4 regions of the Pseudomonas sp. AMR01 genome follow, and region 3 is predicted to be linked to each of the others. Evidence: predicted binding sites of a transcription regulator. Region 3 holds the regulator's gene; each other region holds the start of a gene.

Region 1 (4,301 bases), on a different contig from region 3:
CGAACTCAGCCGCCAGGCGCTGGGCGGTGCGCCCGTAACTGCCGGGCAGGTCTGCGAGGATATGGCTCAGTTCCTCGATGCACGCGTGCAATGAACGCGGCACGTCACTGCGCAACAGCAGCAATTCAGACACGGAGCGCGCATTCAGCGCATTCGGGTACAGCTCGGTATACGCCTCGAACGATGACAATGCGCGGAGCAGGGCGCTCCACTGGTAATAACCACGGGCCGACAAGTCGCTGACTTCTTCCGACTCCTCGCCAAACATCTCATAACGCGCATCCAGCAAGCGCAAGGTGTTGTCTGCGCGCTCGACAAAGGTGCCCAGACGAATGAATCGGTAGGCGTCATTGCGCATGATGGTGCCCGAGGTCGCGCCACGGAACAGGTGCGAGCGCTGCTTGACCCAGTCACAGAAGTGGCTGATGCCATGGCGCGCCAGGCCGCCGGCGGCGATGCTGCGCATTTCCAGCCAGGTGGCGTTGAGGTTTTCCCACATGTCGGCGGTAATGCGCCCGCGTACCGCGTGGGCATTGCCGCGGGCGGCGCGCAGGCAGTTGTAGATGCTCGCCGGGTTTTCTTCGTCAAGGGCGAAAAAGTGCAGCATACGCTCGGCGTCCAGCTGCTTGTGGCGTTCGCGGTAGCTATCGAGGGTGCCGCTGCTGAGCAACGACATTGCCAGTTCGTCCAGGCCATCGCTGCGCCCGGCCTGGGGCATCAACGACAGCGAGTAACTCACTTCGAGCATGCGCGCCAGGTTCTCGGCGCACTCCAGGTAACGGGACATCCAGTACAGATCTGCGGCGGTTCTACTCAACATACTCAGCCCTCCACCACCCAGGTGTCCTTGGTTCCGCCGCCTTGCGACGAGTTGACGATCAACGAGCCTTCCTTCAGCGCTACGCGGGTCAGGCCGCCGGGCACCAGGCGAGTTTCCTTGCCCGAGAGCACGAACGGCCGCAGGTCAATATGCCGGGGCGCGATGCCGCTTTCGACAAAGGTGGGGCAGGTGGACAGGCTCAGGGTCGGTTGGGCGATATACGCGTGCGGCCGCGCCTTGATGCGCTGGCGGAAGTCCTCGATCTCGGCGGCAGTTGAAGCCGGCCCCACGAGCATGCCGTAGCCGCCGGAGCCTTGGGTTTCCTTGACCACCAGTTCCGGCAGGTGCGCCAGTACGTGGGACAGTTCATCGGGTTTGCGGCACTGGAAGGTCGGCACGTTTTGCAGTACAGGCTCTTCGTCGAGGTAGAAACGGATCATCTCCGGCACATACGGGTAAATCGATTTGTCATCCGCCACGCCGGTGCCGATGGCGTTGGCCAGTACCACATTGCCCGCGCAATAGGCGGCCACCAGGCCGGGAACGCCGAGCATTGAATCCTTGTTGAAGGCTTTGGGGTCGAGGAAGGCGTCGTCGATGCGCCGGTAAATCACGTCCACCGGCTTGGGGCCGTCGGTGGTGCGCATGAACACCTTGAGGTCGTGCACGAACAGGTCGGCGCCTTCCACCAGTTCCACGCCCATCTCGCGGGCGAGGAACGCGTGCTCAAAGAACGCGCTGTTGAAGCGGCCCGGCGTCAGCACCACCACGTTGGGGTTGTCGAGGCGGCTGGAGCTTTTCAGGGTCTTGAGCAACAGGTTGGGGTAGTGGTCAACCGGCGCGATGCGCTGTTTGGCGAACACTTCGGGGAACAGGCGCATCATCATCTTGCGGTCTTCGAGCATGTAGCTCACGCCGCTGGGAGTGCGCAGGTTGTCTTCAAGCACGTAGTAAGTGCCGTCGCCGTCGCGCACCAGGTCCACGCCGGAAATATGCGAGTAGATGCCACGGTGCAAGTCGAGCCCGACCATCGCCTTCTGGTAACCCTCGTTGCCCAGCACCTGTTCGGCGGGAATGATGCCGGCCTTGATAATGCGCTGGTCGTGGTAGATGTCGGCGAGGAACATGTTCAGCGCGTTCACGCGCTGGATGCAGCCGCGTTCGATCACGGCCCATTCACTGGCGGGGATGCTGCGCGGGATGATGTCGAAGGGGATCAGGCGCTCGGTGTCCTGTTCGTCACCGTAGAGGGTGAAGGTGATCCCGGCCCGGTGGAACAGCAAATCGGCTTCGCGACGCCGTTGGGCCAACAGTTCCGGCGGCGTGTTGGCCAGCCAGCGGGAGAAATCCTGATAGTGCGCACGGCACGCGCCGTCTGCGTCATTCATTTCATCAAAGAAAGATCGAGCCATTCCAGTACCTTGTCAGTGCCCAGCGTTGCATGGGTGGCACTGCCGCTAAAAAAAACGCATTTTTTTATGAGCCCGTAGCGCAGGGTGCCACTGGGCCTGGTCCTTACTTTCTTATGGGGGTCGGCTCTGGGTGGAGGGGTAACGAATGCTCCTGAATCCGGGCAGATGAATGGATAAAGCAATGCTTGTGCCGGAACGGCAGATGGGCTGCCGAAAAACCTGTGGTGAGCGAGCTTATTGTGGTCAGAAGGTGTGGTTGTGGCGAGCGGGCTTGCCCCGCGTTGGAGTGCGCAGCGCTCCCGCTTTTTTTGGGGCCGCTGCGCAGCCCAACGCGGGGCAAGCCCGCTCGCCACAGTAAGCCCGCTGGTCACACAAGCCAACTCAACACAGGAGGCTCGCTCGCCACAGGTGCGTGCTGTGTTCCAAATTGGTGCATGAACAAACTGAACTTCACTCCCCCGCGATTCTTCTAACGTGACTCGTTCCCGTATGGAGCACCGTCGTGCCCAGAATCATCTCCCCAGACACCCCCGAGTCGGCTGTGAACGACCACAGCGAGCACACCGCGAAGATCTTCGGCTCGCCCAAAGACCGTCTCGACTTCTATCGCCGCGAAATCCAGTACGAAACCACCATCCTGGCCAACCGTACCGACGCCTACCTCACCGCGCAGTCGTTCCTGGTCATCGCCTTTGTCTCGGGCATGGGCAATCTCAACCCGGAGTGGGGCAAGCTGTTCACCGTAGTGGTGCCGGTAATCCTCGCGGCGCTGGGGATTCTCAGCTCGCTGAACGCCTGGCCGGGTATCCGCGCAGCGTACGACATCATTGACCACTGGCACTTCAAGCAAAGCGAATTGCTGCGCAGCGAGCCTGTCATGGGCATGGCTTATGACGAGTCGCCGCTGTTTTCCGAGGTTGAGTCCTCGCACAAGGGCTACCGCAAGTCCCTGCTGTTTTCAGTGCGCACGCCCTGGATTTTCATGGTGTTCTGGGTAGTGCTCGGCGCCTATGCGTTTTATATCCAGGTGGATAACCCAGGCTCGTAAGTGTTTTGAACTTCACGCCAACGCACGCGACCTTAACCTTACGCAGCACACGTTTTCAGACGCTGCGAAGAGGTGACCCATGAGCACAGACAACGATCCCCAAGTCAGCGGTCGCAACGACCCGGCCATCGACGGCGGCGAGCCGGCCCCCGGTACTGCTGCCGATGCGCCAAAAGACCCGACGCCTGCGCCCGACCCCAAGGCCGAGGAAAACGACTACAGCCCGGACTTTGAGCCTGAGCCTGAGGCCAAGCCGCAAACCGATGCCGATATCGATACCCAAGGCGGTTAGAGGAGACGGACATGTCAAAAGAACTGGATGACGAACTCAACGACCCGGGCAACGAAGACCCAGGCTCGCTGATGGACGATGCTGAAGTGCCGCTCAATGATCTGGATGAAGCGGCTGACGTTGGTAATACCGAAAATCAGGACTGACCTTTCACCCCGGCGCGTCGTTCATACCAGGCCAGCATGGGCTGGGTACTCAACCCATGAACGACGACGCTCAGGGCAATCACCGACAAGGTGAGATTCACCGCCACTGCGCTGCTGGTGCCAATCAGCCCGTGGTTAAGTGCGTAAAACAGGTAGTAAATGCTGCCGATCCCACGGATGCCGAACCAGCCCATCAACCCGCGTTGTTGCCGATTGATCAGGCTGCCCCAAGGCATGGCGAACACGCTGATCGGGCGAATCACGCAAAACAGCAACGCTGCCACTGCCAAGGCACGCCAATCCCAGTGGCTGGCCAGGACGATTCCCAGCACCGTCACCAGAAACACTTCCATCGAGCGTTCCACCAAACCACCGAATGCGAGCATGTCGCCCATCATCACCCCGGCCGCAATTTGCGTGTCGGCCAGGTGAGCAGTGTCGCCCTGCAGGGCATTTTTCGGCTCGATTTCCAGGTGGCCCACCACGGGCAATGCCAGATGTTCGGAGGGGATTTCAGCTTTGCCGCTGGACTTGAACTCGGCCTGTCGCAGGCCCAAGCCGGCGGCGAATACCGACAGAAAGC
Region 2 (4,301 bases), on a different contig from region 3:
TGGTGGAATCCACTTTGGTGGACGCCTTGGGCGGCAGGTTCGACAGGTTCAGTTGCAGGTCGGTCAACTGGCCCTTGACGATATTACCGTCAGCATCGGCGCCATAGCCTTGCAGGCGCGAGGTGCCTGTGTTGTTGGTGATGTAGCCGTCTTTGTCCGAACGGAACGCACCACTGCGGGTGTACTCCAGCGAACCGTCACTGCCCTTCTGTACGAAGAAACCGCCGCCCTGGATGGCCAGGTCCAGGATACCGCCGGTGTTGTTGACGTCACCCTGGGTGAACTGCTGGGACACTGCCGCCAGGTTCACACCGCTGCCGACACTGTTCTGACCGGTGCCGAGCCTGGACGCCGCGTAGATGTCCGAGAATTCCGCACGGGACGACTTGAAACCCGTGGTCGCAACGTTGGCAATGTTGTTGCCGGTCACGTCCAGTTGTTTGTTGGCCGCATAGAGGCCGCTAAGGCCGATGTTAAAAGACATGTTTCTCTCCTTCTGCCGTAGTTAGCCGGCTCTATGTACCGATAGTCTGAATTTGCGACTGCTTGATGCTGGTGCCGCCGGCCAGGTTGAGCAGCATTTCGCCGCCGGTCTGGCTCAACGTGACACTGACGACTGTCGCCGGCAGAGACGTGGCGAGGGCTACTGAATCGCCCGCATCATTCTTGGTGGTGGCCGTGAAGGTGTAGGTGCCGGCTGGCGCCACCTCACCACTGCTGTTCTTGCCGTCCCAGATAAAGCTGGCGTTACCCGCGCTCTGCTCGCCCATATCGACGGTGCGCACGGTGTTGCCATCCTTGTCAGTGATCTTGACGGAGACGTTGCCCACCGCCGATGGCACTGTCACGGTGCCGGTCATGCTCTTGCTGGTGTCAACCACGGTCTTGTCGGTCTGCGTGATCACCGAACGACCGACCAACGACGACGCTTGCAGGGCTTGCGAAGACGTCGCGTTGGTGGAGATGGCCTTTACGGTATCGTTGAGGTTATTGATGCCCTCAAGGCTACTGAACTGGGCCAACTGGGCCACGAATGCACCGTTGTCCTGAGGCGACAGCGGGTCCTGGTTTTTCAACTGGGTCACCAGCAGTTGCAAGAACGCATCCTTGCCCATCGCCTGGTTGCCAGTGGCGGCATCAGCAATGGTCGATACGTTGGCCGTACTGTCTTTGACCTTGGTGTTGAAAAGGTTCTGGACCGCGGTGTTGGTAGAAGTGGTATCAACAATGGCCATTATTTGGCGCCCCTTATCACTGACCCAGGGTCAGGACCTTCTGCATCATGGTTTTGGCGGTGTTCATCATTTCCGCGTTTGTCTGGAACGAGCGGCTGGCGGAGATCATGTCAGCCATTTCCTCAACCACGTTGACGTTGGGGTAATACACGTAGCCCTTTTCGTTCGCCGCCGGGTGGTTGGGCTCGTAGCGGGCTTCGAGGTTGCTCTGGTCTTCAACCACACCAAGCACCTGCACGCCCTGGCCTGCGGCGTCCTGATTCTGGAACAGCGAATCGCTGCCGCCGCTCTGGCCGCCCTGGAACATGGTGGCAAACACCGGGTGCCGAGCGCGGTACGTCTGGTCAATGCTCGAAGACACGGTCTCGGCGTTGGCGATGTTACTGGCGACGGTGTTCAAGCGCGTGGTCTGCGCGCTCATGCCACTGCCGGCAATATTGAAAACACTGGCTAGGGACATGATTTATTCTCCGCGCAGGGCTGACATCAGCCCTTTGAATTTGCTGTTGAGCAGGGTAAAGCTGGCCTGGAAGTTCACCGAGTTCTCGGCGTAGGCCGATTGCTCCAGCTGGGCGTCGACGGTGTTCTGGTCGATCGATGGCTGCATCGGGGTGCGATACATCAGCGACTCGTCACCACTGCTCAGGCCCTGCGCTTCGATATGACGGTTGTTGGTCATGTTCAAGGCGAAGGTGCCGTTTTTGGTCTTGTCCTGCTGTGCGGCAAGCACGGCAGAGAAGTCCAGATCCCGAGCCTTGTAGTTCGGGGTGTCGGCGTTGGCAATGTTGTTGGCCAGTACTTCAGCACGCTGGGCGCGAAAGCCCAGTGCTTGTTCGTGGATACCGAGCGCTTTATCGAAGCTGATGCTCATGGCGGAAACCTTTAGGCTGACCTGCTTTTCGTAACAAGGTCATAGCAAGGCGCATGCCAGTTTTGCGAAGCCCCCTAACTCAAGGGTTTGCGGGGAGTTCGGCGGTGGCAATGCCAGAAAAGCGGCAATGCGCTTCCGCGTGGCGCCAGTAAAGCGGCAACGGTGATTGCCGCTTTACCGCAAAGGCCTGAGGAGGCTCAGGACGATGACCGCTCGTCCGCGCTGTCAATTCTGACAGTTGCGACGAGTACGCAACTGGATGCCTATTGGGCAGACATCCCCACGCGCCAGGTAGAGGCTAATCATGATCACCGTCCAACCTCTGAGATTTGCAAAACAAGACTCGGCAACGCCCACCCCTAACTTCAACACGAGCCAGGAGCCGGGCGACTTTGTAGAACTGACGTCGAACACTCCCCTCCTGAAGGAGGACTTTGTAGTGGCGGTCATGAGCAGCACCGTAACAGGCGTCACGGGTGGCCAGTTCAACCAAAGCTTTGAAGTGGGCGCAGACAGCCCCTCACTCCAACTGTTTATCCCAAAAAAGCATGTTGTGGCCAACTCGGACAAGGCAGTGCAACTGCAACTGCGCATCACGCGCCAAAAGGTGAGTTCCTCGGCGCCGAATGCAATTGTCACTATTAATAAGGGCGTCGTTGTGGTGCCGACACCTGGCACATCATGGGATTTCAGCAATGGCTTTCAAGGCTGGGTGCCCCAGGGTAGGTACATCGGCGGGGCGGTGAAGATCGACAACGGACGCGTGCTTGCTGAGTTGACCAACAGCCCGCCGGGCGGCTCCCATATCATTACCCGCTCGGTGGACGTGGTCGCTGGACGCACGTACCGTTGCGCCTATCAGGCGAGCACAGACCTGACCGTCGCCGACGGCTCACGCCTGCATATGACGATAAATGGCTTACGTATCGGTCCCATTGCAGCGGTCAACCCAGGCTTCACCATATTTGGCACAGGGGAATACGTCGCATCCAACACAGAGACTGTGAAGATGGGTATTTTCATTGAGGGAGTAACCGGCCGGATTCATCGCCTGTTCCTGGACAATATCCTGATCGAAGAAAAGCCCTGAGCATGGCTGACGAAGCAACGCAGATTACTGACACGCAAAAAAAACGGGAGCCCCCTGCGGAGCTCCCGTTTTCAGTTCAAGCGACTATCACTTGGCCTGGTAAATAATACCCGGGCTGCATTGCACCATCTGGTAGTGATCCGGCAGCCCATTCAATGCTTCGGAAGCACCGAGAAACAGGTAGCCGCCACGTTTGAGCGTGCCGTGAATACGCAGCAGGATGTCTTTCTTCACTTCGGCCGAGAAGTAAATCAGCACGTTGCGGCAGAACACCATGTCGAACTTGCCGAGGCTGGCGTAGCTGTCGAGCAGGTTGAACGAGCGAAATTCCACCCGGTTCTTGATCGGCGCCTTGATTGCCCAGCGCCCTGCCCCTTTTGGGTCGAAGAAGCGTTGCAGGCGTTCAGGAGACAAACCGCGGCCCAGGGCCAGGCTGTCGTACTCGCCGGTTTTGCAATTGGTGAGCATGGTCCCGGAAAGGTCGGTGGCGACAATTTGCGCACCCGCCTTCAACTGGCCCATATTGGTCCGTTCGAACTCGTCGATAGACATCGAGATCGAATACGGCTCCTGCCCCGACGAACAGGCCGCCGACCAGATACGCAGGCGCTGGCCCGGCGCGGCCTTGATCGCCTCGGGCAGCACTTTGTTCTTGAGCACTTCGAATGGGTAGGTATCACGAAACCACAAGGTTTCGTTGGTGGTCATGGCATCGACCACCATTTCCTTTAGCCCGCTGCGCGGCTGGCCCTGGATACGCTGCACCAACTCGCCCAGAGACTTGATACCCTGCTGTTCCATCATTTTGTTGAGACGGCTGGATACTAGGTACTGCTTGTTTTCCCCAAGCAATATGCCACAGGCTTTTTCGAGGAAGACCCGGAACTGTTCGAAATCCAAATTACCCGTAGACAAAGATACCGCCTCTTAAATCGTGTGACCGCCAGGGGAAACGCCCCTAGCCGTGATCTGCTGCTTTGATCCGGTCGACTACCCGGGATGCCAGGTCATCAGGACGGAATTTGGCCAGGAAGTCGTCAGCACCGACCTTCTTGACCATTGCCTGATTGAATACACCCGACAACGAAGTATGCAGGATGATATG
Region 3 (4,301 bases):
TGACGATGCTCAGCTGGATGACAAGCAAGGTGTCGCGACCTACACGGGCGGCGTGATCATCACCCAGGGCTCGATGAAAATCACTGGCAACACAGTGACGCTCACGCGCACCCCGGCTGGCGACATTGATGTGGTGACCTCGGTGGGTAACCTCGCCTACTTCGAACAGAAGCAGGCCGCTGCAGACCCTGCGCCAATGAAGGGCTACGGCAGGACCATCCAGTATCACGCCCAGCAGAACCGCATCATCCTGATCGATCAGGCCCGGGTAGTCAGCAGTGATGGCAACACCACTGACGGTGAAAAAATCACCTATGACACCGTGAAGCAGATTGCTCAGGCCGGTCGTGCCACCGGCGCAAAAATCGGTACTCCGAAGCCGCGCATCGACATGGTTATCCAGCCGAAGCAGAAAGAAGGCGCTGCTCCCGCGCCTAAACCCGCTGCGAAGAAGGCCAATTAATGGCAACCCTGAAAGCCCAGCATCTGGCCAAGGCCTATAAAAGCCGTCAAGTCGTGCGCGATGTCAGCCTGTCGATCGACAGCGGCCAGATCGTCGGTCTGCTCGGCCCCAACGGTGCCGGCAAGACCACCTGCTTCTATATGATTGTCGGTTTGGTGCAGGCTGACCAAGGTCGCGTATTGATCGACGACCTGGACGTCAGCCACCAGCCGATGCACGGTCGTGCTCGCGCAGGTATCGGCTATCTTCCTCAGGAAGCGTCGATCTTCCGCAAGCTCTCGGTGTCCGACAACATCATGGCGATCCTGGAGACCCGCAAGGAACTCGACCGTGATGGCCGTCGCCAGGAGCTGGAAAGCCTGCTGCAGGAATTCCATATCAACCACATTCGCGACAACCTCGGCATGAGCTTGTCCGGCGGTGAGCGTCGCCGTGTGGAAATCGCCCGCGCCCTGGCCACCGCACCCAAGTTCATCCTGCTGGACGAACCGTTTGCCGGCGTCGACCCTATCTCGGTCGGCGACATCAAGCAGATCATCCATCACCTCAAGGCCAAGGGCATCGGCGTGTTGATCACTGACCACAACGTCCGTGAGACGCTCGATATCTGTGAAACGGCTTACATCGTCAACGATGGCCAGCTGATCGCCGAAGGCGATTCCGCGACTATCCTGGCCAACGAACTGGTCAAGGAAGTGTACCTGGGCCACGAGTTCCGCCTGTAAGCAGTGTGGTGTTGCGGTTGTTTGCCGGAGTGCGCGGGAGTCAATAAAAACCTCGGTTTTTTTATTGTTACCGCGCTCTAGGCAAAGCACCCGATATCAGGCATATAATTTGCTTATGTTTGGCGCTCACGCGCCCTGTCGTGGATGGCGCATTGCGCCGGCGAATAAGGTGTTAAGCCCCTGCCATGAAACCATCGCTAGTCCTGAGAATGGGCCAGCAGCTGACGATGACACCGCAGCTGCAACAGGCCATCCGCCTGCTCCAATTGTCGACCCTGGACCTGCAACAGGAAATCCAGGAGGCCTTGGAATCCAATCCGATGCTCGAACGCCAGGAAGAAGGCGACGACTTCGATAATGCAGACCCGCTGGCCGACAACATCGAGCAAAAACCCAATCCCGACGTGCAGGAACCCTCCTACCAGGAAACCGCCCCTACGGTGGACAACCTTGAGGAAGGCGAATGGAACGAACGCATTCCCAACGAGCTTCCCGTGGACACCGCGTGGGAAGACGTTTACCAGACCAGCGCCAGCAGCCTGCCCAGCAATGATGATGACGAGTGGGACTTCACCACCCGTACGTCTGCCGGAGAGAGCCTACAAAGCCACTTGTTGTGGCAACTGAACCTGGCACCGATGTCGGACACTGATCGCCTGATCGCTGTCACCCTGATCGACTGCATCAATAATCAGGGTTACCTGGACGAAACCCTTGAGGAAATTCTTGAGGCATTCGACCCGGAACTGGATATCGAGCTGGACGAAATCGAAGCTGTCCTGCACCGCATCCAGCAATTTGAGCCCGCCGGTATTGGCGCGCGCACCCTCAGCGAGTGCCTGTTGCTGCAATTGCGCCAACTGCCGGCCAAGACGCGGTGGCTCAGCGAAGCTCAGCGCCTGGTTACCGACTACATCGACCTGCTGGGCAGCCGTGACTACAGCCAGTTGATGCGCCGCATGAAGCTCAAGGAAGATGACCTGCGCCAGGTTATCGAGCTGGTACAAAGCCTGAACCCACGCCCAGGCTCGCAGATTGAGTCCAGCGAAGCCGAATACGTCGTCCCTGATGTGATCGTGCGCAAGCACAACGAACGCTGGCTGGTGGAGCTGAATCAGGAATCGGTGCCGCGCCTGCGGGTCAACCCGCAATACGCAGGTTTTGTGCGCCGCGCCGACACCAGCGCCGACAACACTTTCATGCGCAACCAGTTGCAGGAGGCGCGCTGGTTCATCAAGAGCCTGCAAAGCCGTAACGAAACATTGATGAAAGTGGCTACCCAGATCGTCGAGCATCAGCGCGGCTTCCTGGAATATGGCGACGAAGCGATGAAGCCGCTCGTTCTGCACGACATCGCCGAAGCGGTGGGCATGCACGAATCGACGATTTCCCGGGTAACCACCCAGAAATTCATGCATACCCCGCGCGGTATTTATGAGTTGAAATACTTTTTCTCCAGCCACGTCAGCACCTCCGAAGGCGGCGAATGCTCGTCCACGGCGATCCGCGCGATCATCAAAAAACTGGTTGCCGCGGAAAATCAGAAAAAGCCATTGAGTGACAGTAAGATCGCTGGTTTACTGGAGGCACAAGGCATTCAGGTCGCCCGTCGAACCGTCGCCAAGTACCGCGAGTCCCTCGGGATCGCGCCTTCCAGCGAGCGTAAGCGTTTGATGTGACGGGCGGGCCATAGCGTTCCGGAATGCGTTATAAAACTCGCCGAGCGGCGATCAGGCAAGGCAAAAACAGGCGAGGAAGCGCAGTTCAGGCTCCTAAATGAGCATTCCGAGCCTGTTTTTGACGCAGCATGATCGACGCGAAGGCAGTTTTGGAATGCATTCCAGTGGCAGGCGCTTTCGCCTGTCGCGTTATGCACTGGCAACGAAGGAGAAGCTGTATGCAAGTCAACATCAGTGGACACCAGTTGGAAGTCACCAAGCCCCTGCGTGAGTACACCGAGAGCAAGCTGAACAAGCTTGCGGGGCATTACGACAAGATCACCAATGTGCAGGTCATTATGGAGGTCGACAAGCTCAAGCAGAAAATTGAGGCCACCCTGCACATACCGCATGCCAAAGTCGTTGCCAATGCGGAACATGACGACATGTACGCAGCGATTGACTCGCTCTACGACAAGCTGGACCGCCAACTCATAAAGCATAAGGAAAAGAATCTGCACCTAATGCAAGGTACAGGTCGTTAATTCTCCCCCCATGATCCGACTCGAAACCATCCTGACCCCCGGCCGTTCCCTCGTGAACGTGCCGGGCGGCAGTAAAAAGCGCGCCCTCGAACAAATTGCCAACCTGATCGGCCGCGAAGTGCCCGAGCTGGATGAGCAAGTTGTGTTCAAGGCCCTGATTGACCGTGAAAAACTGGGCTCGACCGGTTTTGGTAACGGCATCGCCATTCCTCACTGCCGCCTGGAAGGCTGTACTTCTCCCGTCAGTGCACTTTTGCACCTGCAAGAAAAAATCGATTTCGACGCCATTGACGGCGCTCCGGTTGACCTACTGTTCGTGCTGCTGGTCCCGAAAGCCGCCACCGACGCTCACCTGGAACTGCTTCGGCAGATCGCCAGCATGCTCGACCGAAAGGAAGTACGCGACAAACTGCGCAGCGCCAACAGCAATGAGGCGCTCTATCAGGTCGTTCTGGATGAACAAAACAGGCAGTAATCATGCGTTTGATCATCGTCAGCGGCCGTTCCGGCTCGGGTAAAAGCACCGCCCTTAATGTTCTTGAGGACAGTGGATTCTATTGCATCGACAACCTGCCGGCCGGCCTGCTGCCGGAATTGGCGGAGCGCGCCCTTATCCATACCGAACTGGCGCAGCCTCTGGTCGCCGTTTCAATTGACGCCCGCAACCTGCCCAGCCACCTCTCGCGATTCCCTGAATTGCTCGAAGAAGTGCGGGCCAAGCACATTCATTGCGATGTGCTCTACCTGGATGCGGATGAAGAAACGCTGCTGAAGCGTTTTTCTGAAACCCGTCGCCGCCACCCTCTCAGCAGCCCCCATCGCTCCCTGGCTGAAGCCATTGAGGACGAGACGACCCTGTTGGGGCCGATCATTGACCTCGCCGACCTCAAAATCAACACCACCGCTCTGA
Region 4 (4,301 bases), on a different contig from region 3:
TCGTGGGGCGTGAGGCGCAGGTACTGAATGCTCGCACGCACTTGGTCTTCGTAGTGGTAGGTGGTTTCGTGGCTGATGGAGAGTCTCATGCGGCCTCCAGGTAGGAACTGTAGATGGCGTCGCCCAACTGGCGCACCAAGGGGATAAAGTCGGTCAGCCAGGCGTGCAGGCCTTCCTCGAGAATTTCGTCGATCGCGGTGAAGCGCAGACGCGCGTCCATTTCGGCGGCCAGGCGCTGGGCCGGTCGGCCATTGAGGCCGGGCAAGCTGGCGAGGATCTGGTCGATCTCTTCGCTGCACGCCCTCAAGGATCGCGGAACGTCGGCGCGTAACAGCAGCAACTCCGCCACTTGCCGGGAGCCGGGAGCGTCGCGATAGATTTCGGTGTAGGCCTCGAACGACGACAACGCACGCAGCAAGGCACTCCACTGATAGTAGGCGTGGGCTGTGCCGTCGGTGACGGCAGCGGCCTGGTCGCCGGCCATTTCGTAGCGCGCATCGAGCAGGCGCAGGGTGTTGTCGGCGCGCTCGATAAACGTGCCCAAGCGAATAAAACGAAACGCATCGTTACGCATGATGGTGCCGTACGTGGCGCCCCGGAACAGGTGCGAGCGTTCCTTGACCCACTCACAGAACCGGCTCATGCCGTAACGGCTGAGCCCTTGCTGGGCGATGTCACGAATATCCAGCCAGGTGGCGTTGATGTTTTCCCACATGTCGGCGGTGATTCGCCCACGCACCGCATGGGCGCTGGCCCGCGCAGCGCCGAGACAGCTGTAGATGCTCGCCGGGTTGGCCGCATCCAGGGCAAAAAAGTGCAGCAAACGTTCGGCGTCCAGTTCACCGTGACGCTCGTGGTAGTCCTCCAAAGTGCCAGTGATCAGCAGCGGCATGGCCAGTTCGTGCAGGCCATCGCCACGCCCGTCCTGAGGCATCAGCGACAGCGAATAGCTGACATCAAGCATGCGCGCGAGGTTTTCCGCGCGCTCCAGGTAACGCGACATCCAGTACAAATCCGAGGCAGTTCTACTCAACATGGCATCAGTCCTCGACCACCCAGGTGTCTTTGGTGCCGCCGCCCTGAGACGAGTTGACCACCAGCGAACCTTCACGCAGGGCCACGCGGGTCAGGCCACCAGGCACTACGCGGGTTTCCTTGCCGGACAACACGAACGGACGCAGGTCGATATGGCGCGGCGCAATGCCGTTTTCGACGAAGGTCGGGCACGTGGATAAACACAGGGTCGGCTGCGCGATATAAGCGTGGGGTTTGGCTTTGATGCGCTCACGGAAGGCTTCGATTTCCGCCTTGGTGGACGCAGGCCCCACCAGCATGCCGTAGCCGCCGGAACCCTGGGTTTCCTTGACGACCAGGTCCGGCAGGTTGGCCAGCACGTGGGACAATTCGTCGGGCTTACGGCACTGAAAAGTAGGAACGTTCTTCAGAATCGGCTCTTCGTCCAGGTAAAAACGGATCATCTCAGTGACGAACGGATACACCGACTTGTCGTCCGCTACCCCGGTGCCGATGGCGTTGGCCAGTACCACATGGCCCGAGCGATAGGCCGCGAGCAGGCCGGGCACACCGAGCATGGAGTCCGGGTTGAAGGCCAGCGGGTCGAGAAAGGCATCGTCAAGGCGGCGATAGATCACGTCCACCGCCTTGGGGCCGTCGGTGGTGCGCATGTACACGCGGTCGTCGCGCACAAACAGGTCGGCGCCTTCCACCAGCTCCACGCCCATTTCCCTGGCCAGGAACGCATGTTCAAAGAACGCGCTGTTGAAACGCCCAGGGGTCAGCACCACCACGCTGGGGTTATCCAGCGGGCTGGAGCTTTTCAGGGTGTCGAGCAGCAGGTTGGGATAATGGTCGATGGGCGCAATGCGCTGGGCGGCGAACAATTCGGGGAACAACCGCATCATCATCTTGCGGTCTTCGAGCATGTAGCTGACGCCGCTCGGTGTTCGCAAATTGTCTTCAAGCACGTAGTACGTGCCGTCGCCGTCGCGTACGAGATCGACACCTGATACGTGGGAATACAGGTCACGGTGCAGGTTCAAGCCCTGCATCGCCAACTGGTATTGCTCGTTGGCCAGCACTTGTTCGGCAGGAATGATCCCGGCCTTGATGATGCGTTGCTCGTGGTACAGGTCGGCGAGAAACATATTCAGCGCCTTGACCCGCTGAATGCAGCCGCGTTCGACAATTTGCCATTCACTCGCCGGAATGCTGCGCGGGATGGTGTCAAACGGGATCAACCGTTCGGTGCCCTGCTCATCACCGTAGAGGGTGAAAGTGATCCCGGCGCGGTGGAACAGTAAATCGGCCTCACGCCGACGCTGCGCGAGCAACTCGGGAGGGGTTTCAGCTAACCAGCGGGCGAACTCGCGGTAATGGGGGCGGACTTGCCCTGCCCCGTCGTACATTTCATCGTAATAAGTGCGGGTCATGCCGTACTCCTTGTCACCCGGGCGATAGAACCATCGCAAGGCCCGTGCCAGCGGCATAAACACTTAAGAATCAGTGAGTTGTATAAAGGCGAAGATTTCATCGCACCGTCCTGGTGCAATGAATGCCCGCCGCCTTGCCCCGCGCTCCATCCGAAGGCGGGTTTTGACTATCAACAGCATAGTCAGAGTTGATTTCACTGCCCGGTCGCACCTGCGGATAATCACCAACATCTGCTGAAAAGGATGCGTCCTACACCTTCAGCGCACCGAACTTCCCTTTAGGCCACCCTCTTTGGGTGGCTTTTTTTTGGTGCAGAAAAAGTTCGCGCACGTTTCGAATACCTTTCCACAACACATACAAAAACGGCCGACCCAAAGGTCAGCCGATACGCTGCGTTGCTCATAAAATCCAGCTACATGGGTAACCCACGCACCTCCTGCTTGACGCCCCATCCTTCGATGATCCCGCCCAGCGGCTCGACCACCGCGCCAAAGTCTTGCTCAAAGTCTCCTATGCCGTCGTAGGTGGCAGACATGATTTTGCTCAGCTCCAGGTACCAGGCGCCGTCATCGCGCGCGCTGACCTGGGCATTCAGTGACTCTCCACGAAACCGACCCGCAGCCGTGCGCGCGCATTCCTCATCCGGGAAAATGGCGTAGAACTCGATGGGGTGGAAACGCGAAAAGTCGAAGCCGCCTTCTTTCATGCGGCGCAGAACGTTGGTGCTGATGTCTTCTTGATAGGCTGTGCTCATGAAACGTCCTCCTCAAACTGATGGATAGACTTTCCGTGCTCCCCTGGCCCGCGCCCTACTGGCGCGAGGCTGCGACATTGACATCGCTTGGGGCAATAACAACACCGAGGGGAAAACAAGCATGTAGCTTACAAGACCAGACCTTAGCGATTCATTCGCTGATCTCAATTGCAGAGTAGCGCGAAGCTATCACCTCCACCAGAGGGCTTTGGAGGGTAGTCAGCGAATATTCAGGCGGCGGGAGAGATGTCGATAATTTCAATGCTGTTCTGATCCTTGAGGATCTTGACGGTAGGCTCGGATACGCGGTCTTCCAGATCATTGAGATCCAGTTCTGCAGCGACCGGCACCAACTTGTTGCGAATCATGTGCGCAGCATCTTCGAGGCTGGGCTTGCTTTCGCAGGTGAACTGCTCCACGGCCTGAACGCCATGATCATCAACGAAGGTAATTTGCCACTTTTGCATCGGTGCCTCCTCGAAAAAGCCCGCGTGTGGGCTCACATGTATCTGGACCTTGAGGGATCGGAAAACGTTCCACTCAAGGCCCGAAGCTGCGGACCCTATGCGCTTATTTTTCAGCGTGTTCCTTCAAGGCTTTCAAGGTGTTGAACGGTGCGTCCACCACAAACTTGTTCGCCAGCCACGACGGCACGCTGCCACCTGGCTCGGTGTGTACCTGATAGGTCACTTCGGTTTCGGTAGGGCTTTTTGGCACCAGTTTCCAATAACCGTCCACTTGGGACACACGCACGTAGCCTTTCTCTTCCGGCTGGTAGGTCGGCACCTCAAGCAAGGTGCGAGTCACGCTGCCATCAGCGCCTTTGGTGGTGGTGATTTTGAGGATCGAATCACGATTACTCACGGGGAACGGCGCATTGAACTGGGAATAGGTGTAGCTGACGTCGCCTTCGTGTTTCAGCAACTTCTGCAACTTGCACTCATGAATCCAGGAACAGGCACCGGCCACATCTTCCTGCAGCGCGATGAGCTTGGCGATGGGCGCCTTGATCACGGTCACACCGCGATAGGCTTTGTACTTGGAGCCGGCAACTTCACTCAGCGAGACCTTGATACCGTCCTCATCCTTGGCGACT

Evidence for each region. The regulator sigma-54, encoded in region 3, starts transcription at its own class of promoters, with help from an activator protein. The targets are predictions, from matches to a motif close to ANTGGCATNNANNTTGCTNT.
Region 1: Q7C20_RS00305 (circularly permuted type 2 ATP-grasp protein) is a predicted target of sigma-54. The motif match lies at 2,408-2,427, and genes of this name have one in related genera.
Region 2: flgB (flagellar basal body rod protein FlgB) is a predicted target of sigma-54. The motif match lies at 2,148-2,167, and genes of this name have one in related genera.
Region 4: Q7C20_RS13560 (circularly permuted type 2 ATP-grasp protein) is a predicted target of sigma-54. The motif match lies at 2,483-2,502, and genes of this name have one in related genera.

Annotation. Positions count from the first base shown of each region.
Region 1 is NZ_JAUTYR010000001.1:74,427-78,727, forward strand. It holds gene Q7C20_RS00300 (alpha-E domain-containing protein) at 1-820, opposite strand, end outside; gene Q7C20_RS00305 (circularly permuted type 2 ATP-grasp protein) at 823-2,232, opposite strand; gene Q7C20_RS00310 (hypothetical protein) at 2,735-3,280, shown strand; gene Q7C20_RS00315 (hypothetical protein) at 3,360-3,572, shown strand; gene Q7C20_RS00320 (hypothetical protein) at 3,584-3,718, shown strand; gene Q7C20_RS00325 (sodium:proton antiporter) at 3,709-4,301, opposite strand, start outside.
Region 2 is NZ_JAUTYR010000012.1:142,094-146,394, forward strand. It holds gene flgE (flagellar hook protein FlgE) at 1-484, opposite strand, end outside; gene flgD (flagellar hook assembly protein FlgD) at 516-1,235, opposite strand; gene flgC (flagellar basal body rod protein FlgC) at 1,252-1,695, opposite strand; gene flgB (flagellar basal body rod protein FlgB) at 1,699-2,106, opposite strand; gene Q7C20_RS13880 (hypothetical protein) at 2,411-3,196, shown strand; gene cheR (protein-glutamate O-methyltransferase CheR) at 3,284-4,111, opposite strand; gene Q7C20_RS13890 (chemotaxis protein CheV) at 4,155-4,301, opposite strand, start outside.
Region 3 is NZ_JAUTYR010000004.1:223,566-227,866, reverse strand. It holds gene lptA (lipopolysaccharide transport periplasmic protein LptA) at 1-463, shown strand, start outside; gene lptB (LPS export ABC transporter ATP-binding protein) at 463-1,188, shown strand; gene Q7C20_RS06180 (RNA polymerase factor sigma-54) at 1,374-2,867, shown strand; gene hpf (ribosome hibernation-promoting factor, HPF/YfiA family) at 3,086-3,391, shown strand; gene ptsN (PTS IIA-like nitrogen regulatory protein PtsN) at 3,402-3,866, shown strand; gene rapZ (RNase adapter RapZ) at 3,869-4,301, shown strand, end outside.
Region 4 is NZ_JAUTYR010000012.1:78,852-83,152, forward strand. It holds gene Q7C20_RS13550 (transglutaminase N-terminal domain-containing protein) at 1-89, opposite strand, end outside; gene Q7C20_RS13555 (alpha-E domain-containing protein) at 86-1,036, opposite strand; gene Q7C20_RS13560 (circularly permuted type 2 ATP-grasp protein) at 1,041-2,450, opposite strand; gene Q7C20_RS13565 (ribonuclease E inhibitor RraB) at 2,864-3,205, opposite strand; gene Q7C20_RS13570 (hypothetical protein) at 3,436-3,672, opposite strand; gene Q7C20_RS13575 (START domain-containing protein) at 3,776-4,301, opposite strand, start outside.